One region of the Anaeromassilibacillus sp. D41t1_190614_C2 genome, then DNA from elsewhere that is predicted to be linked to it. Evidence: predicted binding sites of a transcription regulator. Region 1 holds the regulator's gene; each other region holds the start of a gene.

What was found. Region 1 encodes Rex, which represses fermentation and respiration genes when NADH is low (regulators of the CRP and FNR family bind a similar motif). Its sites were predicted from a motif close to ATTGTTAANNNNTTAACAAT; they were not measured.
Region 2: the regulator Rex is predicted to act here: its motif matches at 1,979-1,998, upstream of I2G69_RS04690 (acetyl-CoA C-acetyltransferase).
Region 3: the regulator Rex is predicted to act here: its motif matches at 1,959-1,978, upstream of gap (type I glyceraldehyde-3-phosphate dehydrogenase).
Region 4: the regulator Rex is predicted to act here: its motif matches at 1,369-1,388, upstream of I2G69_RS00120 ((2Fe-2S) ferredoxin domain-containing protein).

The regions. Positions count from the first base shown of each region.
Region 1 is NZ_JADMOD010000022.1:20,802-25,013, forward strand. It holds gene adhE (bifunctional acetaldehyde-CoA/alcohol dehydrogenase) at 1-1,768, opposite strand, end outside; gene I2G69_RS13390 (redox-sensing transcriptional repressor Rex) at 2,028-2,678, opposite strand; gene I2G69_RS13395 (NADP-dependent isocitrate dehydrogenase) at 2,746-3,960, opposite strand; gene I2G69_RS13400 (aconitate hydratase) at 3,995-4,212, opposite strand, start outside.
Region 2 is NZ_JADMOD010000003.1:96,591-100,802, forward strand. It holds gene glgB (1,4-alpha-glucan branching protein GlgB) at 1-380, shown strand, start outside; gene asnA (aspartate--ammonia ligase) at 441-1,454, opposite strand; gene I2G69_RS04685 (hypothetical protein) at 1,570-1,752, opposite strand; gene I2G69_RS04690 (acetyl-CoA C-acetyltransferase) at 2,078-3,265, shown strand; gene I2G69_RS04695 (enoyl-CoA hydratase-related protein) at 3,286-4,062, shown strand; gene I2G69_RS04700 (3-hydroxyacyl-CoA dehydrogenase family protein) at 4,154-4,212, shown strand, end outside.
Region 3 is NZ_JADMOD010000001.1:108,019-112,230, reverse strand. It holds gene I2G69_RS00490 (discoidin domain-containing protein) at 1-406, opposite strand, end outside; gene gap (type I glyceraldehyde-3-phosphate dehydrogenase) at 863-1,882, opposite strand; gene I2G69_RS00480 (hypothetical protein) at 2,009-2,878, opposite strand; gene I2G69_RS00475 (citrate/2-methylcitrate synthase) at 3,039-4,212, opposite strand, start outside.
Region 4 is NZ_JADMOD010000001.1:24,395-28,606, forward strand. It holds gene I2G69_RS00110 (CPBP family intramembrane glutamic endopeptidase) at 1-686, shown strand, start outside; gene I2G69_RS00115 (hypothetical protein) at 753-1,253, shown strand; gene I2G69_RS00120 ((2Fe-2S) ferredoxin domain-containing protein) at 1,474-1,722, shown strand; gene I2G69_RS00125 ([Fe-Fe] hydrogenase large subunit C-terminal domain-containing protein) at 1,780-3,486, shown strand; gene I2G69_RS00130 (SpoIIE family protein phosphatase) at 3,528-4,212, shown strand, end outside.

The DNA of each region.
Region 1 (4,212 bases):
GCCACATGCCCTTTGCCGCATCGATGGCGGAACCGCCTCCGAGCGCGATGATAACATCGGGTTGGAAGGCGCGCATGGCCTCCACACCCCTGCGGATGGTGGATACATCGGGATCGGGTTCGACATCGGAATAAATCTCAGAATGGCAATAGACCGGCCGCTTGCGCAGGAAGTACAGGATGCGATCCACGTAGCCCAGCTTTACCATTGTGGCGTCAGTCACAATGAAGGCGCGCTCGATATCCGGCATTTTCTCCAGATATTGGATCGAATCCTCTTCAAAGTAAATCTGCGGCGGTATTTTAAACCACTGCATGTTGACCCTCCTCTGTGCGATGCGCTTGCGGTTGATGAGGTTGACGGACGACACATTGGATGTGGTGGAATTGTGCCCATAGGAGCCGCAACCAAGCGTCAGGGAGGGGGTGTTTGTGTTGTAGATGTCGCCGATTGCCCCCTGGGAGGACGGCGAATTGGAGATGACGCGCCCGACCTTCATCTCTTTTCCATAGGCTTTGATGAGATCCGGATTGGTGGAGTGGATGACCGCCGAATGCCCCAAGCCGCCGAGTTCCAGCATCTTCTTGGCCATTGCAAAGCCTTCGCCGTGGCCTTTGACGGTAAAGTAAGCCAGTACAGGCGAGAGCTTTTCACGCGAAAGCGGATATTGGGGCCCTACGTCTTCCAGAGGGGCAATCAGGATCTTGGTCTTATCCGGGACTTGAATTCCGCTCTGCTCCGCAATCCAGCAGGCGGGCTTGCCGACAACGTCCGGATTGACCGCCTGCGTCTGTGGGTTGATGACAAAATGGGAGACCTTTTCGATTTCCTCCCCTTGCAGGAAATAGCAGTTGTTTGCTTTCATAATGCGTTCGAATTCGCCCGCAATCTCTTCGTCCACAATGACGGCCTGCTCGGAGGCGCAGATCATGCCGTTGTCAAAGGTCTTGGAGAGCATCAAGTCCGTGCAAGCGCGCTCCAACCGGGCGGTCTTTTCGATATAGCAGGGGACGTTTCCGGGTCCAACGCCCAGCGCTGGCTTTCCCGTGCTGTAGGCCGCACGGACCATGCCGCTGCCGCCGGTCGCCAAAACTAGGGATACGCCCGGATGGTTCATCAGCGCATTGGTGGCCGCGATCGACGGCGCAGTGATCCACTGGATGCAGTCCGCCGGGGCCCCGGCCTTGACCGCCGCGTCGCGCATCACCCGGGCCGCCTCGACGGAGGACTTCTGCGCGCTGGGATGGAACCCAAAGATGATGGGATTGCGCGTCTTCATACAGATCAGCGATTTGAACAGGGTGGTGGAGGTGGGATTGGTCACCGGGGTGACGCCGGCGACGACCCCCACCGGTTCGGCCACCTCCACATAGTCCTCCAGCTCGTTTTCTTCTATGATGCCGACCGTCTTCTGGCCTTTGATGGAGTGCCAGATGTATTCGGTGGCAAAAATATTTTTGATGATTTTGTCTTCCACAACGCCGCGCCCGGTCTCCTCATAGGCGAGCTTTGCCAGGCGCACGTGTTGATCCAGACCCGCCAGCGCCATGGCGTGGACAATGTTGTCCACCTGCTCCTGATCCATGTCCATAAAGGCGAGCAAGGCTTTTTGGGCCCGCTGCACCAGCTCATCGATCATCCCTTGGGCGTCCATTGCGGCATCTGCCGCGGCTTCGCGTGCATGCGCTTCTACGGCAACATCGGTCTCCGATTCCGGGATTCCCGCCCTTTTTACCACGGGAACCTTCTTTGCTTTCTCGTCAGGCATCCTATTTTCCTCCCACTTTGTATTTGCTGGTAGTATCTCCGGACGGGGGAAAAATATGCCGGATAGAATATGGCGCTTGCGTCTAGCGGCTTTATGCGGCGAAAATAGATTTTGGTGCGGTACATGGACGATTTCCCGAAGAAATGGCACGCGAGAAGCCCGGAAACGGGAATACAAGCCTATAATTATGCAGGAATGATAAAAAAGAGGGTAAGTTCCTTGGCAGGAACCTACCCTCTATTGGATATAATTTTTATGATTATTTTGTGGTGCGCATGGGATCATTTGTGATGCGGTAACAGAGCGTCATCAGGCTGTCGTTCAGATGGACATTCTCCACAATGGCATCCCCATATTTCATGTTGATGTCATAGTGGCTGAAATTCCAGAAACAGCGGATTCCCAGCGCATACAAGCGGTCGCTCAAGGATTCCACCGCGCTGCGCGGAACACAGAGAACGGCCATAGTCGGCTTTTCAAGGTTGCAGAACCGCTCCAGGGTGTCAATGTTGCGCACAGTGAGACCATTGATGGTCCGGCCGATTTTGGCGTCGGCATTGTCAAAGATTCCCGCCAGTGTGAAGCCCTCTGTCTCAAAGGAGAGATGGGAGGCGATCGCTTGGCCCAGGTTGCCCGCGCCGATCAAAACCGCTTTGTATGCGTGGGAGAGCCCGAGGATGTTTCCGATCTCTGTACAAAGCTGATCCACCATGTAGCCGTATCCCTGCTGCCCGAACCCGCCGAAGCAGTTGAGATCCTGACGAATCTGGGAGGCGGTGAGCCCCAGCTTTGCCGAAAGCTCGGTGGAGGAAATGCGCGTGACGCCCTTTTCCCGCAAAAGCTTGAGAAACCGATAGTAGCGGGGAAGCCGCCGGATAACGGACATGGAGATGTTTTCCCGTTTTGGCATAATTCGTAAGGTCCTTTCTATTTGAGAAAAAGAAAGCCGGTAAAGGTTGCGCCTTATACGAAGGAGATCAGAGCATCGCTGCGAGGCGCTTATCAATCTCCTTCAGGAAGGTCTCCGTGTCCACAGTGGTCTTGTTCGGCAGCTTGGAGAGGCTGGCCAGGTCGCCGGTCATCACGCCTTCTTCAATGGTCTGGATGGAGGCGCGCTCCAATTTATCCGCGAAGTCCATCAGGGCGGAGTTGCCGTCCAGCTCGCCGCGCTTGCGCAGGGCGCCCGTCCAGGCGAACAGGGTTGCCATGGAGTTCGTGGAGGTCTTTTCGCCCTTCAGATGTTTATAGTAATGGCGCTGCACGGTGCCGTGCGCTGCCTCATATTCATATACGCCATCCGGGGAAACCAGGACACTGGTCATCATAGCCAGGCTGCCGTATGCCGTGGCGACCATGTCGCTCATCACGTCGCCGTCGTAGTTTTTGCATGCCCAGATATAGCCGCCCTCGGAGCGGATGACACGGGCCACTGCGTCGTCGATCAGGGTGTAGAAATATTCGATGCCCGCCGCATCAAATTTCTCTTTGTACTCCGCGTCGAAGATCTCCTGGAAGATGTCCTTGAAGCGGTGGTCGTACTGCTTGGAAATGGTATCCTTGGTCGCAAACCAGAGGTCCTTTTTCTCGTCCAAAGCGTAGTTAAAGCAGGAGCGCGCAAAGCTGCCGATGCTCTTGTCCAAGTTATGGACGCCCTGGATGATGCCGCTGGATGTCTGGAAATCGTGGATGGTTGCGCGGGTCTCCTTGCCGTCCGCATCCGTGACGACCAGCTCTGCCTTGGAGCCTGCGGGCACCTGCATCTCCACATTGCGGTATACGTCGCCGTAAGCATGACGCGCAATGGTGATCGGCTTTGTCCAGGTGGGGATGAACGGGGTGATGCCTTTTACCAGGATCGGGGTGCGGAAAACCGTGCCGTCCAGCATGGCGCGGATGGTGCCGTTCGGAGACTTCCACATCTCTTTGAGGTTATACTCCTCCACACGGGCAGCATTCGGCGTGATGGTGGCGCACTTGACGGCCACACCATATTTCTTGGTAGCGTTGGCGCTGTCCACGGTCACCTGGTCGTTGGTCTCGTCGCGGTGCTTCAGACCGAGGTCGTAATACTCGGTTTTCAGGTCGATATAGGGCGTGAGCAGGATATCCTTAATCATCTTCCAGATGATGCGGGTCATCTCGTCGCCGTCCATCTCCACCAGCGGGGTGGTCATAGGAATTTTATTGGCCATGGGGAATCCCTCCATTTATTTTATATAGTTTAAATTATTTGGATTGCTCTCTTGTATAGTTCAGCAGGCCGCCGGCAAGGACCATTTCGCGCTGGCGTGCGGAGAGAACCGCTTCCGCCTCAAATTCAATGCCTTTGGTCAAATCTTTGACGATGATCTTCGAATTGTCGGCGATGGCGGAACGGATGTCCGGCAGTTCCAGCTCGTCCATCTGGTCGATGCGGTCATAATCGGCCTCATCCTTAAAGACCA
Region 2 (4,212 bases), on a different contig from region 1:
TCAACGATGCGAGCCGGTGCGTGTTTGCCTATAAACGTAGCGACCTGGCGAAAGAAGAACTGTACATTGCCATCAATTTTTCGAACCGCATGCACATGCATTACCCGCTGATGGTCGATCATTATGGCGTCTATGCGGAGATGCTGAATACCGATGCAATGCCGTTTGGCGGGAAGGGCAAGACGAATGAAGGCGAGCTTCGTGCCCAGATGCGGGGCGGCAAATACTGCTTGGACATCACGTTGGCACCGTTTGCTTCCTGCATCTTCAAACGGATTGCAACCACCGTGCCGCCGACCCGTGCAGCGAGGCCAGGTGAGCGGCCCGCCAAGAAAGTCCCCAAGAAAAGTCCTCCAGAGGAATTGGAGAAAACGGAATAGAACGCAAAAAAGGAGCGGTACAGCCGCTCCTTTTTTATAAGGTTCTTTTTTGATTGGCTTTTAAAGAAGATGGATTCCATAACCTTCACAGGCATTGCGCATGCTGTCCGGCCAGACAGAAGCCTGGACCTCGCCGATGTGTGCCTTCTCCAGCAACGCCATGCAAATGCGGGATTGCCCAATACCGCCGCCCATGGTGAGCGGCAAGCGGCCCTCCAACAGCATGCTGTGGAACGGCAGCTGTGCGCGTTCTTCGCAGCCTGCCGCAGCAAGCTGTTTGCGCAGCGCCTCCGCATCGACGCGGATTCCCATGGAGGAGAGTTCCAGCGCACGGTTCAGGATGGGATACCAGATGATGATGTCCCCGTTCAGGGACCAATCGTCGTAGTCCGGAGCGCGGCCGTCGTGCGGCTTTCCGGATTTCAATGCGCCGCCGATCTGGGAGATAAAGACCGCGCCGTATTCCTTGGCGGCGGCGTCCTCCCGCTGCTTCGGCGTCAGATCCGGGTAACGGTCTTCCAGTTCCTGGCTGGAGACAAAGGTGATTTCCTCGGGAATATAGGAATCGAGAACCGGGAACCGCTCCGTCAGGACCGCTTGAGTTTTATGCAGAACCCCCATAATGGCATGGACAGCGCTTTGAAGCGTCTCCATGGTGCGCTCTTCCGCAGTGATGACGCGCTCCCAGTCCCATTGGTCCACATAGACGGAGTGGAGATTGTCGAGCTCTTCATCCCGGCGGATGGCATTCATATCCGTATAGAGGCCGGTATCGGCGCGGAACCCGTAGCGGGCGAGCGCCATGCGCTTCCATTTGGCAAGGGAATGGACAATTTGAACGTCGGCATGGATGTCTGCCACATCGAATTGCACTGGCCGCTCCACTCCGTTGAGGTCGTCGTTGAGGCCGGTCTCCGGCTGTACGAACAAGGGGGCGGATACACGTGTGAGGGAGAGGGCGGAGGCTAGCTCGCGCTCGAAGGTATCCTTCGCGAGCTTGATTGCGATTTCGGTCTCTATAATATCGAGCTTCGATGTGTAATCTTTCGGTAAAATCAGGTTGCTCAAAGCCATGCTTGGTTCATCCTTTCTCAAATGACAGCGCGGAAGTTGGAATAAAGAGAGATACCGCGGCTGAACGTGCAAAATTTACGCCTTATTATAAACCAAAATGGGATTTTTTGCAATCCTAAAGGGAAGAAGTTTCATTTTCAGGTTCTAATAATAAGTTTATATAGGACACATAGGGCTTTGTATACGGTGTGGCCGGAATACTGCCGGACATGGCGTTTTGTAGCGGTTCGGGGAGGGACATGAAAAAGCGTTGTACTTCTCGGTTTTCCTTCAAAAAATCATACAAGGCGTCTTCCAAAAGTAAAGCCTCCTTTCTGAAAGGGATTCAGGGCAAAGCATGGGCGTCTTTTATCTTTTACAAAATCGTTATACACATGCAGAAAATGCTTCACAATGCGGTTTGTAGCGGTAGTTTCGGCAATTTGAACGAAGCTGGGCGGAAGAAATACAGAAAGTGGCGAATTTGTAACAAGAATGATTTTTTTCTTCGAAATCGCAATAGAATCCCTTGCATATTCGGATTGATTGTGATATATTTAACATGCAATGATTCATTAGAAGATTGACCCGTGAAACATTTGGTTGGAGCGGGTTAGTGAATTATGAAATGGAGGAACAAAATCATGTCTAAGAAAATCGTGTTAGCAGGTGCTGTACGTACTGCAATCGGCAAGATGGGCGGCGCTTTGGCAAACGTTCCGGCTGCCACGCTTGGCTCCATCGTGATCAAAGAAGCTCTCAAGAGAGCAAATGTTGCGCCTGACCAGGTGGATGAAGTTCTGATGGGTTGCGTTCTGCAGGCTGCCCAGGGCCAGAACGTTGCGCGCCAGGCTGCTGTTAATGCAGGTATCCCGATCGAAGTTCCGGCTTTGACGCTGAACAACGTCTGCGGTTCCGGTCTGAAATGCGTGAACATGGCTGCTGCGATGATCGAGGCTGGCGAAGCGGATATCGTGGTCGCTGGTGGTATGGAGAACATGTCCTCCGCTCCGTATGCGCTGACCAAAGCTCGCTTTGGCTATCGCATGAACAATGCTACCATGATCGATACTATGGTCAACGATGCACTTTGGGATGCATTCAACGGCTACCACATGGGCATCACCGCTGAGAATGTTGCTGAGAAGTATGGCCTGACCCGTGAGATGCAGGACGAGTTCGCTGCTTGCAGCCAGCAGAAGTGCGAAAAGGCACAGGCAGAAGGCCGCTTTGATGATGAGATTGTTCCCGTTCCGGTAAAGATGAAGAAGGAGACTGTTATGTTCGCAAAGGACGAGGGCCCGCGTGCCGGTGTTACCGCTGAGAGCATCGCAAAGCTCCGTCCGGCATTCAAGCCCGATGGCGGCACGGTCACCGCTGCAAATGCTTCCGGTATCAACGACGGCGCAGCTGCAATCGTTGTTATGAGCGAAGAGAAGGCCAAAGAGCTGGGCGTTACCCCGATGGCTGAGTGGGTCACGGGCGCTTCCGCAGGCGTTGAGCCGTCCATCATGGGCATTGGCCCGGTTGCTGCTACCAAGAAGGCAATGGCTAGAGCGAACCTCACGGTCGAGGATATGGACCTGATCGAGGCAAACGAGGCGTTTGCGGCGCAGTCCCTGGCGGTTGCGAAGGACCTCAACTTTGATATGTCCAAGGTCAACGTCAACGGCGGTGCAATTGCTCTGGGCCATCCGGTCGGCGCTTCCGGCTGCCGTATCCTGGTTACCCTGCTGCATGAGATGAAGAAGAGAGGTTCCAACTACGGCCTCGCGACGCTGTGCGTCGGCGGCGGCATGGGCGTTGCCTCCATCGTAAAGAACTACAAATAAGAGCAGGGAGCGTTTAAACGATGAGCTATATTAAATATGAGCAGAACGGCTTCGTCGGCGTGCTGACGATCGACCGTGAAAAAGCTTTGAACGCGTTGAATTCCGAGGTTTTGGCGGATCTCGACGCAGCATTGGATGCAATTGATCTGGATTCCACCCGTTGCCTGATCATCACAGGCGCAGGCCAGAAGTCCTTCGTTGCCGGCGCGGACATCGGCGAGATGAGCACGCTGACAAAGGCGGAAGGCGAGGCCTTCGGCAAGAAGGGCAACGATGTATTCCGCAAGATTGAGACGCTGCCGATCCCGGTGATCGCAGCGGTCAATGGATTCGCCCTCGGCGGCGGCTGCGAGCTCTCTTTGAGCTGCGACATCCGTCTTGCCGCGGAGAACGCCGTATTCGGCCAGCCGGAGACCGGCTTGGGTATTACCCCCGGCTTCGGTGGCACGCAGCGTCTTGCCCGTACAATCAATGTGGGCAAGGCAAAGGAAATGATCTATGCCGGCACGAAGGTCAAGGCGCCGGAGGCGCTCAGCCTGGGCCTGGTTTCTGCCGTGTATCCGGCAGAGGAGCTCATGCCCGCTGCGATGAAGCTGGCAGAGCGGATTTCCGCCAATGCACCGATCGCGGTCCGCGCTTGCAAGAAGGCGATCAACGACGGCCTGCAGGTCAACATGGACGAGGCGATCGTCATCGAGGAGAAGCTCTTCGGCAGCTGCTTCGAGACGGAAGACCAGAAGAACGGCATGACGGCTTTTGTTGAGAAGCGGAAGCCCGAACCCTTTGTCAATAAATAAGTTTTATTTATCATCCGCACCGGTATTGCGTTCGAAAGAGGGCGATACCGGTGCGGGCCAACATAAAGATTACTATAGGAGGTTTCTTATTATGAAAATTGGTGTTATCGGCGCAGGAACCATGGGCTCCGGCATCGCACAGGCATTTGC
Region 3 (4,212 bases), on a different contig from region 1:
TATCGGGATTCAAGGTTTCATTAAAGAAACAGCCGTCGAGCAGCTTGTCCGGCAAAGCCTGCATCATGGCTTCCAGGTTCTGCGGGGCGCGGTCTTGGTTTGCCTTTGCCTCGCTGATGATTCCCAGCAATGCCCGGCCTTGATAATCCCCCGGCCAATTGGGGTCGCCTTCCAGAACAGAAGGCAACAGATAGGGGTCGCTCTCCAACCGGTCATAATTCTTTTGGGAACGCTCATATAGGTACCCGGAAAGCATATCCACGTTGGCCATGTCCAATACGGACAGCTCCGCATCCGGATCGGCCTGTACATTATTTTTGGCTGCAAACGCGGGGGTCAGGCTTCCCAAACAGAGCAACAGCGCTAAAACTACGCTCAGTAGATTACGGACTTTTTTTTGTATCATGCAAAATCTCCTTTCCAAAATAGCTTTTTATTCCATTTGCAAGAAGACACATGAGAAGGGCCGCAAAAGCCCTTAAAATTCCGCTCCTCCCTTCTATTCCTTTTATCATATATCCTCTTTACAATTTTATATATATTACATATTTTTAACGACTAGAGCCCGACTGTTTTATTTATTAATTATACATACATTTATCAAGGAATAAGATATTATGGCGAATTTTTGGAATATTTTTCTATATTTTTTAGGAAATCCAGCAAAACACTCGAGCGCGGTTCCAAATAAAATGAAAAGCTTAACATAATCTCAATGGAGGGCAGACGCCCTTTAAACTAGGCAACCTTTTGATCTTTTGTGCGATACAACCGCTAGGTAAACAAAAAGAGCCCCTGCCCTTTGCAATGCAAAGAGCAGGGGCTCACAGCCTTTACGTTTCGGTTTTAACCGCCGGCCAAATTATTCGTGGTCAACCTTGTACATATGCTTGATGAGGTCGAGCACCTTGTTGCTGTAACCCCATTCGTTGTCGTACCAGGATACCAGCTTGACGAAATGGTCGTTCAGCATGATGCCAGCCTTCTCGTCGAAGATGGAGGTGTGCGGATCGCCCAGGAAGTCGGAAGAAACAACCGCTTCGTCGGTGTAGCCGAGGATGCCCTTCAGCTCGCCTTCGGAAGCTTCTTTGATCGCCTTGCAGATCTCTTCGTAAGTGGTCTTGGTCGCCAGGCTTACGGTGAGGTCAACAACGGAGACGTCCAGGGTCGGAACACGCATGGACATACCGGTCAGCTTGCCCTTAACGGACGGGATAACCAGTGCGCAAGCCTTAGCAGCGCCCGTGGAGGACGGGATGATGTTGCCAGCAGCTGCACGACCGCCGCGCCAATCCTTCTTGGACGGGCCGTCAACGGTCTTCTGGGTTGCAGTGGTGGAGTGAACCGTCGTCATGAGGCCTTCCACGATGCCGAACTTGTCGTTGATAACCTTGGTCAGAGGAGCCAAGCAGTTCGTTGTGCAGGAAGCATTGGAAACAACCTTCATGTCCTTGGTGTAGGTGTCGAGGTTAACACCGCAGACAAACGTGGGGGTTTCCTTATCCTTTGCAGGAGCGGAGATAACAACCTTCTTAGCGCCAGCCTGAATATGAGCGGAAGCCTTCTCGGTGGTGCAGAACACGCCCGTGGACTCCACAACGTACTCCGCTTCAACAGCGCCCCACGGAATCTGGGACGGCTCCTTCTCAGCAAAAACGCTGATCTCCTTGCCATTGACAACGAGCTTGCCGTTCTCAGCCTTTACGGTGCCATCGAAATGACCATGCATGGTGTCGTATTTCACCATGTAAACCATATAGTCGAGGTCGATGAACGGATCGTTGATGCCAACGATCTCAAAGGTCTCCGGCTGCGCAACAGCGGCACGGAATACCAGGCGGCCAATGCGGCCAAAGCCATTAATGCCAACTTTAATAGACATAGAACTTGTACCTCCTGAATTTTATAGTGGTCTATCCTGCTATTATTTTATAGCATTCGCAGCGATAATACAAGAGTTTGATATAAATTTAACTTACATTTTTTAAATATTTTTCTGGAAAACTCTTCAATTTTCTTCTTCCCCTGTCCGGATGGCTGCGCTCACGTCCACAGGCAGCTTGCGCGCGGCGGACAAAAAGGACAAAATGTAGCAAGCCATGCACAAATTGACCAGATGAAGCCCTGCAGGGAACAGCCCCGGGACGGTCCTTCCCAGAACCGCCATCAGCAGGGTCGGCACGGAGGTCAAAAGCGCCAGCAGTGCTGCCGGAAGTCCGGTCGCAGCCAACATGCGCCCGCTCTTTTCGCCCTCCACGCCGGCGAAAAATTTCGCCTGTGCAAACAGGAACAAAAGGAGCAATACCACCGCAAACATGTCGTACACATTTTCCGACACATTGACCACTGCTGTATAGGAGATAAACAGCAGAACCAGGCAAATGCATCCCCAAACCGCTGGCAAAAGCGCGACGAGCGGATGCTCGCCCACTGGGTTCGTCCCCGTGGCAAAGCCATAGGCCGCCAGAAAAATGGCGAACGCCGCCAGGATCCCGACAATCGCCATTGCCAGGCCGATCACACCGGCAGGGGTTGTGCTCTCCCCACTGGGAGCCGTCCCATTGATCTGCACACTATAGATAAAAATATTGCTGACAGAGTTGACCAGAAGCAACGCGCCGGTCAGCCCGGACAGGACAGCCGTGGGGATGCTCCGCAAAGGCGTATATCTCGCCGGCATCCGCTTGCTTCCCTTCGAAATGACCACGATCGCAGCAAATGCAAGCAGCAGGACAACCACCAGCACCGCCGTAGTCGCCGTACCGCCGTTTAAAAATCCAGTATCCTCTTCCATCAGGGCAAAAAGCTGATACAGGCGAACGGGAAGCACCACAACCAGCGCAACCAGAAAAACCAACCAGGCATGTTTCATAGACATCGGATATTTCCCCTTTTTACAATAGTATCAAGCGACATTGTATTCTATTCTACACAATTGCAGCAATCTTAATTTTCTTATTTCTCATAATAGCAAAATGTTGCCGCGGATCAAAAACCGCCAGGCAGCGCTGAAACACTGCCTGGCGGTACGAAGCCTCTTATTCCCGTTCGTCAATGGGTATGTACTGCTTTTCATGCGTCAAGGAGCGGTATGCGGGGCGCATAATGCGGCCGCAGGTTTCCATTTCCTCGATGCGGTGTGCGCACCAGCCCGCAATGCGGGATACGGCGAACATCGGCGTGTACAGGTCGCTCGGAATCCCCAGCATCTCATACACCAGGCCGGAGTAAAAGTCCACATTTGCAGAGATGACCTTCCGGTCGTTCTTCACCTTTGCGAATACATCCGGCGAGAGCTTTTCCACGCGCTCAAACAGCTCAAATTTCCGCAGCATGCCGTGCTCCTCCGCCATTTTACGCGCATTTTCTTTTAAAATCACGGCGCGCGGGTCGGACAGCGTATAGACCGCATGGCCCATGCCATAGATCAGCCCGGAGCGGTCGCCGGCCTCCTTGCGGACAATCTTTTCCAAGTAGCTTCCCACTTCGTCGTCGCTCTCCCAGTTTTTCACATGCCCCATCAAGTCGTCCATCATCATCATGACGCGGTGGTTCGCCCCACCGTGCCGCGGCCCCTTCAAGGAACCGATGGCGGCGGAAATCGCGGAATAAATATCCGTCCCCGTGGAGGAAAGCACGCGCGTGGTAAAGGTGGAGTTGTTGCCGCCGCCGTGCTCCGCATGCAGAATCATGCACAGATCCAGCAGCTTGGCCTCTTCATCGGTAAAGACGCGGTCCGGGCGGATGGCATTGAGGATGGCCTCCGCCGTGGAATGGTTCGGGTCCAGCGGGTGGAAAAACATGCTTTGCCGGTCAAAATGGCGGCGTTTCACCTGGTAGGCATACGTCATAATGGTGGGCAAACGCGCGATCAGCTGGATAGCCTGGCGCATGTTGTTTTCCAAGGAAGGATCATCCGGGTTGTCGTCATAGGAATACAGTGCCAATACCGAACGGCCCAGTTTGTTCATGATGTTGCGGGACGGCGCCTTTATAATCATATCTTCGGCAAAATAATCGGGCAACTCCCTATAGCTGTTGAGCAGTTTACAGAAGCCTTCCAACTGCGAGCGGGTCGGCTGCTTGCCAAACAGCAACAGCCAGGCGACCTCTTCAAAGCCAAAGCGGTTTTCCCGGCGGCAGCCCTCCACAATGTCCTCCACGTTGATGCCGCGGTACGTCAGGATACCCTTATCCGGGATGCGTTCCGCG
Region 4 (4,212 bases), on a different contig from region 1:
CCGTCGGGCTGTTTGGGACGGCAGCCCTCCTCCTGGCGGGCAGGTTTTTGGCTGCCTATGGCGATCTGTTGTTTTTGGCGGCCGTGCTGCTGCCGGTTTTGGTCTGTCTGCTGGGCTTTGAAAAGAAGCCTCTCCGGGCGGTGGGGCTCACCGCGCGGCGCTGCGATCCCGGCGATTTCTTCTTCGGGATGCTCTGGGCGGCGATTGGGTTTCTTGGAATTCTGTGGGTTGCATTCCTTCTGACGGAGCGAAATGACGTTTGGATCGGCCTATTCCAGAGTGCCAGCGTCCCCCGCCTGGCCCACTATCTCATCGTTGGCTTTTGTGAGGAGCTGCTCTTCCGCGGATACCTGTTTCAGAACTTGTTCTGCGAGTGGCCCTTTTGGAGGAGGAGCCTGCTCTCCGCGGCGGTCTATCTGTTGCCTCACAGCTTGTGTGCAGGCGGGAACGATTTCCCGGCGCTCCTGTTTGTGTGTTTGTTTGGGCTCCTGGCGAATTATCTGACATATTGCACGGGAAGCATTTGGATGGGTGTCGGGTTTCACGGGATGTGGAACCTGTTGGCTGCAACCTGTTTTTGTTGCCCAGAGACCCAAGAAATTGCCGCGCCGCTGTTTCTCCTGTTGTCCTTTCCGCTGTTCCGCGGCCTGTTTCACCGGCGGAGGCGGCGCGCCCAAGCCAGCTGATCCAGCCCCTTGTATTTTTCCACAGAAAGGGATATACTGGAAGCGGTACATGGGGGACGGCACCCATTGCAAAAAACAGGGCATGTACATTTCCCACACGGAGAGGGGACGATACCCATCGAACGGACCATTGTTGTGGAGGACGGATGGGGGAATCGCTGTGAATCCACCTATCCGCGCCGGGCGAAACAATTGGTAAAAAAGGGTAGGGCACGCTTTGTCGGCCCGGACCGGATCCGCCTTGCGTGTCCGCCAGTCGAAACATTGGAGGATATAGCGATGAGCGATATGCAGATTACCGCACAGGATATTTTGGCACGGATCGACCGCATCTTAGACGATACGGCGTATTTGAAGGACGCCTTTACCACGATTGAAAAGATCCCGCAGGGGGACGATGCCACGGAGACCGCCCGGCTGAAGGCCGAAGCGGTGGAGCGCATGGTCCAATCCCGGGAGAAGACCCATCGCCAGGCGCTTCGCCTGTTGGAATCCCTCGCCTGGGAGTCCGATGAGGAAGCCGGGGAGGACGAAGAAAGCAGCGGCGAGGACGAGACAGAAGAATAAAATCCCAGAGGGCGCGCCCGCGAAAAGCGGGCGCGCCTTTTCCATGCATTTCCTTTGCAGATTCCAGGGGAAATGATGAAATTTCGCATAAATTCTCTTGTCAGAAAACCACCCAAATGTTATAATATAGACAAAATTACGCGGCGGAACTTTTTTGCCTTTTTGAAAGATTGCCGCGTGAAACAAGCAGCAGGGGAGCACCCCAGGAGGAAATGAGAGTATGGAAATAACAGTTTGTATCGGCAGTTCCTGCCACCTGAAAGGATCCCGCGATGTCATCAGCATCTTTCAACGCCTGGTTTCGATGAACCATCTGGAAGATAAGATCGACCTGAAGGGCTCCTTCTGTATGGGGGAGTGCACCAACAACGGCGTCTGCGTCTGTTTGGACGGGGAACGCTTTAAGGTCACCCCGCTGGAAACAGAGGCCTTTTTTAACCGCGAAGTCATGAAACGGCTGGAGAAGTAACGCTCCAAGGAGTATCAACGGGGAGTCCCCCTAAGTATGTAGGATAGGTGATGACAAATGAGTATTATTGGCTTGCAGAAAGCAAATTGCAAAAACTGCTATAAATGTGTGAAGGTTTGCCCGGTAAAATCCATCAAGGTAGAAAATGAACAAGCGAAAATCATCGACCGCGACTGCATCCTCTGCGGCACCTGCCTGGAGCAGTGCCCGCAGAACGCTAAGACGGTGGCGAGCGATGTCGCCCTGGTTAAGCAGATGATGAAGAGCGGCGAGCGGGTCATCCTTTCGATTGCCCCGTCGTACTATGGATGCTTTGATTTCGAAGACGTCCATCAGTTTGCGGGCGCGATGAAGGCGCTCGGCTTCTATGGCGTTTCGGAGACCGCGGAGGGCGCGGCGTATGTGACGGCGGAGTACCACCGCATCATGCAGGAGAACAGCATGAAGAACATCATTTCGACCTGCTGCCCGTCCGTCAACCGTTTGATTGAATTGTACTATCCGTCCCTGGTGGACCAGATGGCGCCGGTCGTTTCCCCGATGATCGCGCACGGCCGCCTGCTCAAGCAGAGCTACGGCCCCGGGACGCGCGTCGTATTTGCAGGCCCCTGCATTGCGAAGAAGGACGAGGCCGCCGACATCCGCCACAACAACGAGATCGACGCGGTGCTGACCTTTGAGGAGCTCGGCGCCTGGCTGAAGGAGGAGCACATTTCCTTTGCCAACGCCGAATCTGCGACGTTCCTCAACCCGAGCTCGAAGATCCTGCGCATGTACCCGATCGAGGAGGGTATCCTCGCATCCTTGCGCTCCAGGGGCGACATCGGCGATTGGAAGCTCCTGTCCGTTTCCGGCTCCGGCGCCTGCATCGACCTGTGCCGCGCCATGGAACGCGGCGAGCTCGACCACTGCTTCATTGAAATCAACATGTGCCGCGACGGCTGCGTCAACGGCCCCGGTTCCGGCACGGATACCGTTTCCCGCTTTGCCTCCCGCGTCCGGATCCGCGATTATGCATATGAGGATGCGGAGTCCTATCCGAACCTGCCGGAGACCATCCCGATGCAGATGCAGTTCGTGGACCGCTCCAGCAAAGAGGACATCCCGGACGAGGAGACGATCCGCGCGATCCTGGCAAAGATCGGCAAGAACGGCCCGGAGGACGAACTCAACTGCGGCTCCTGCGGCTACCCGACCTGCCGCGCAAAGGCCATCGCCGTTTACCAGGGCAAGGCCGAGCTACATATGTGCATGCCATACATGAAGGAGCGTGCGGAGTCCCTGAGCAACTGCGTGCTTTCGGAGACGCCGAACGTCACCATCATTGTGGACAGCGATTTGAATATCATCGAATTTAACGCCGCGGCGGAGCGCACGTTCCGCATCAGCCGCCATGAGGCGCTGCAAAAGTGCATCTACGAGCTGATCGACAGCTCGGACTTCCAGTTCGTGTTCGACAGCAAGCAGTCGATCACCGACAAGAAGGTGCACTATAAGGAATACGGTGTTACGATGGAACAGACCATCGTATACATTGCGAAGGAAAACATCGCAATGGGCATCTTTAAGGACATCACCAAGGAAGAAGCCAACATAGAGAACCAGTATAAACTGCGTGCGGAGACAATGGAGATGGCGCAGAAGGTCATCGACAAGCAGATGGTTGCAGCGCAGCAGATCGCAAGCCTGTTGGGTGAAACCACGGCGGAGACCAAAGCGACGCTGACCAAGCTGAAAAATATGATCGTGTTCGACGAGGACTGAGCGCCTCCGATGCGGAATTTATGCTGTAAAGGAATGATTGGATGAAAATGCATGTGGATGCCGCATATCGGAGCCTCAACAAATATGGGGAAGAACTTTGCGGCGATAAAGTGAAAATCATACGCGCCCCCGATTCCACCATCGCGGTGCTGGCGGACGGCCTCGGCAGCGGCGTCAAGGCCAATATTCTTTCCACGCTCACCAGCACCATTGTATCGACGATGCTGAACGAAGGGGCCAGCATTGCCGAGGTGGTGGAGACCATCGCAAAGACGCTGCCGGTGTGCAGCGTCCGGAAGCTGGCGTATTCCACCTTTAGCGTGCTGCAAATTTTTGACGACGGCACGGCCCATCTGGTGGAGTTTGACAACCCGCCCTGCATCTTTGTGCGGAACGGCAAAGTGGTCGATCTGGAGTCGCGCAGCGAACTGAAGGAGTACGGCGGCAAGCAGATCTCCGAGTGTACGTTTTCGGTGCGGCCGGGCGACGTGCTTGCGCTCGTCAGCGACGGCGTCATCTATGCCGGCGTGGGCCAGGCGCTGAACTTCGGCTGGAACTGGGATAACGTATCGTCCTGGCTGGCAAAAACGTCCACCAAGGAAAACTCCGCGCCGCGCCTGGCGGTTTCCCTTTCCGAGGCGGTGCGCGAGCTCTATCTCGACAAGCCCGGCGATGATTCGACGGATCTGGTGATCCGTATCGCCCCGAAGAGCGTGGTCAATATGC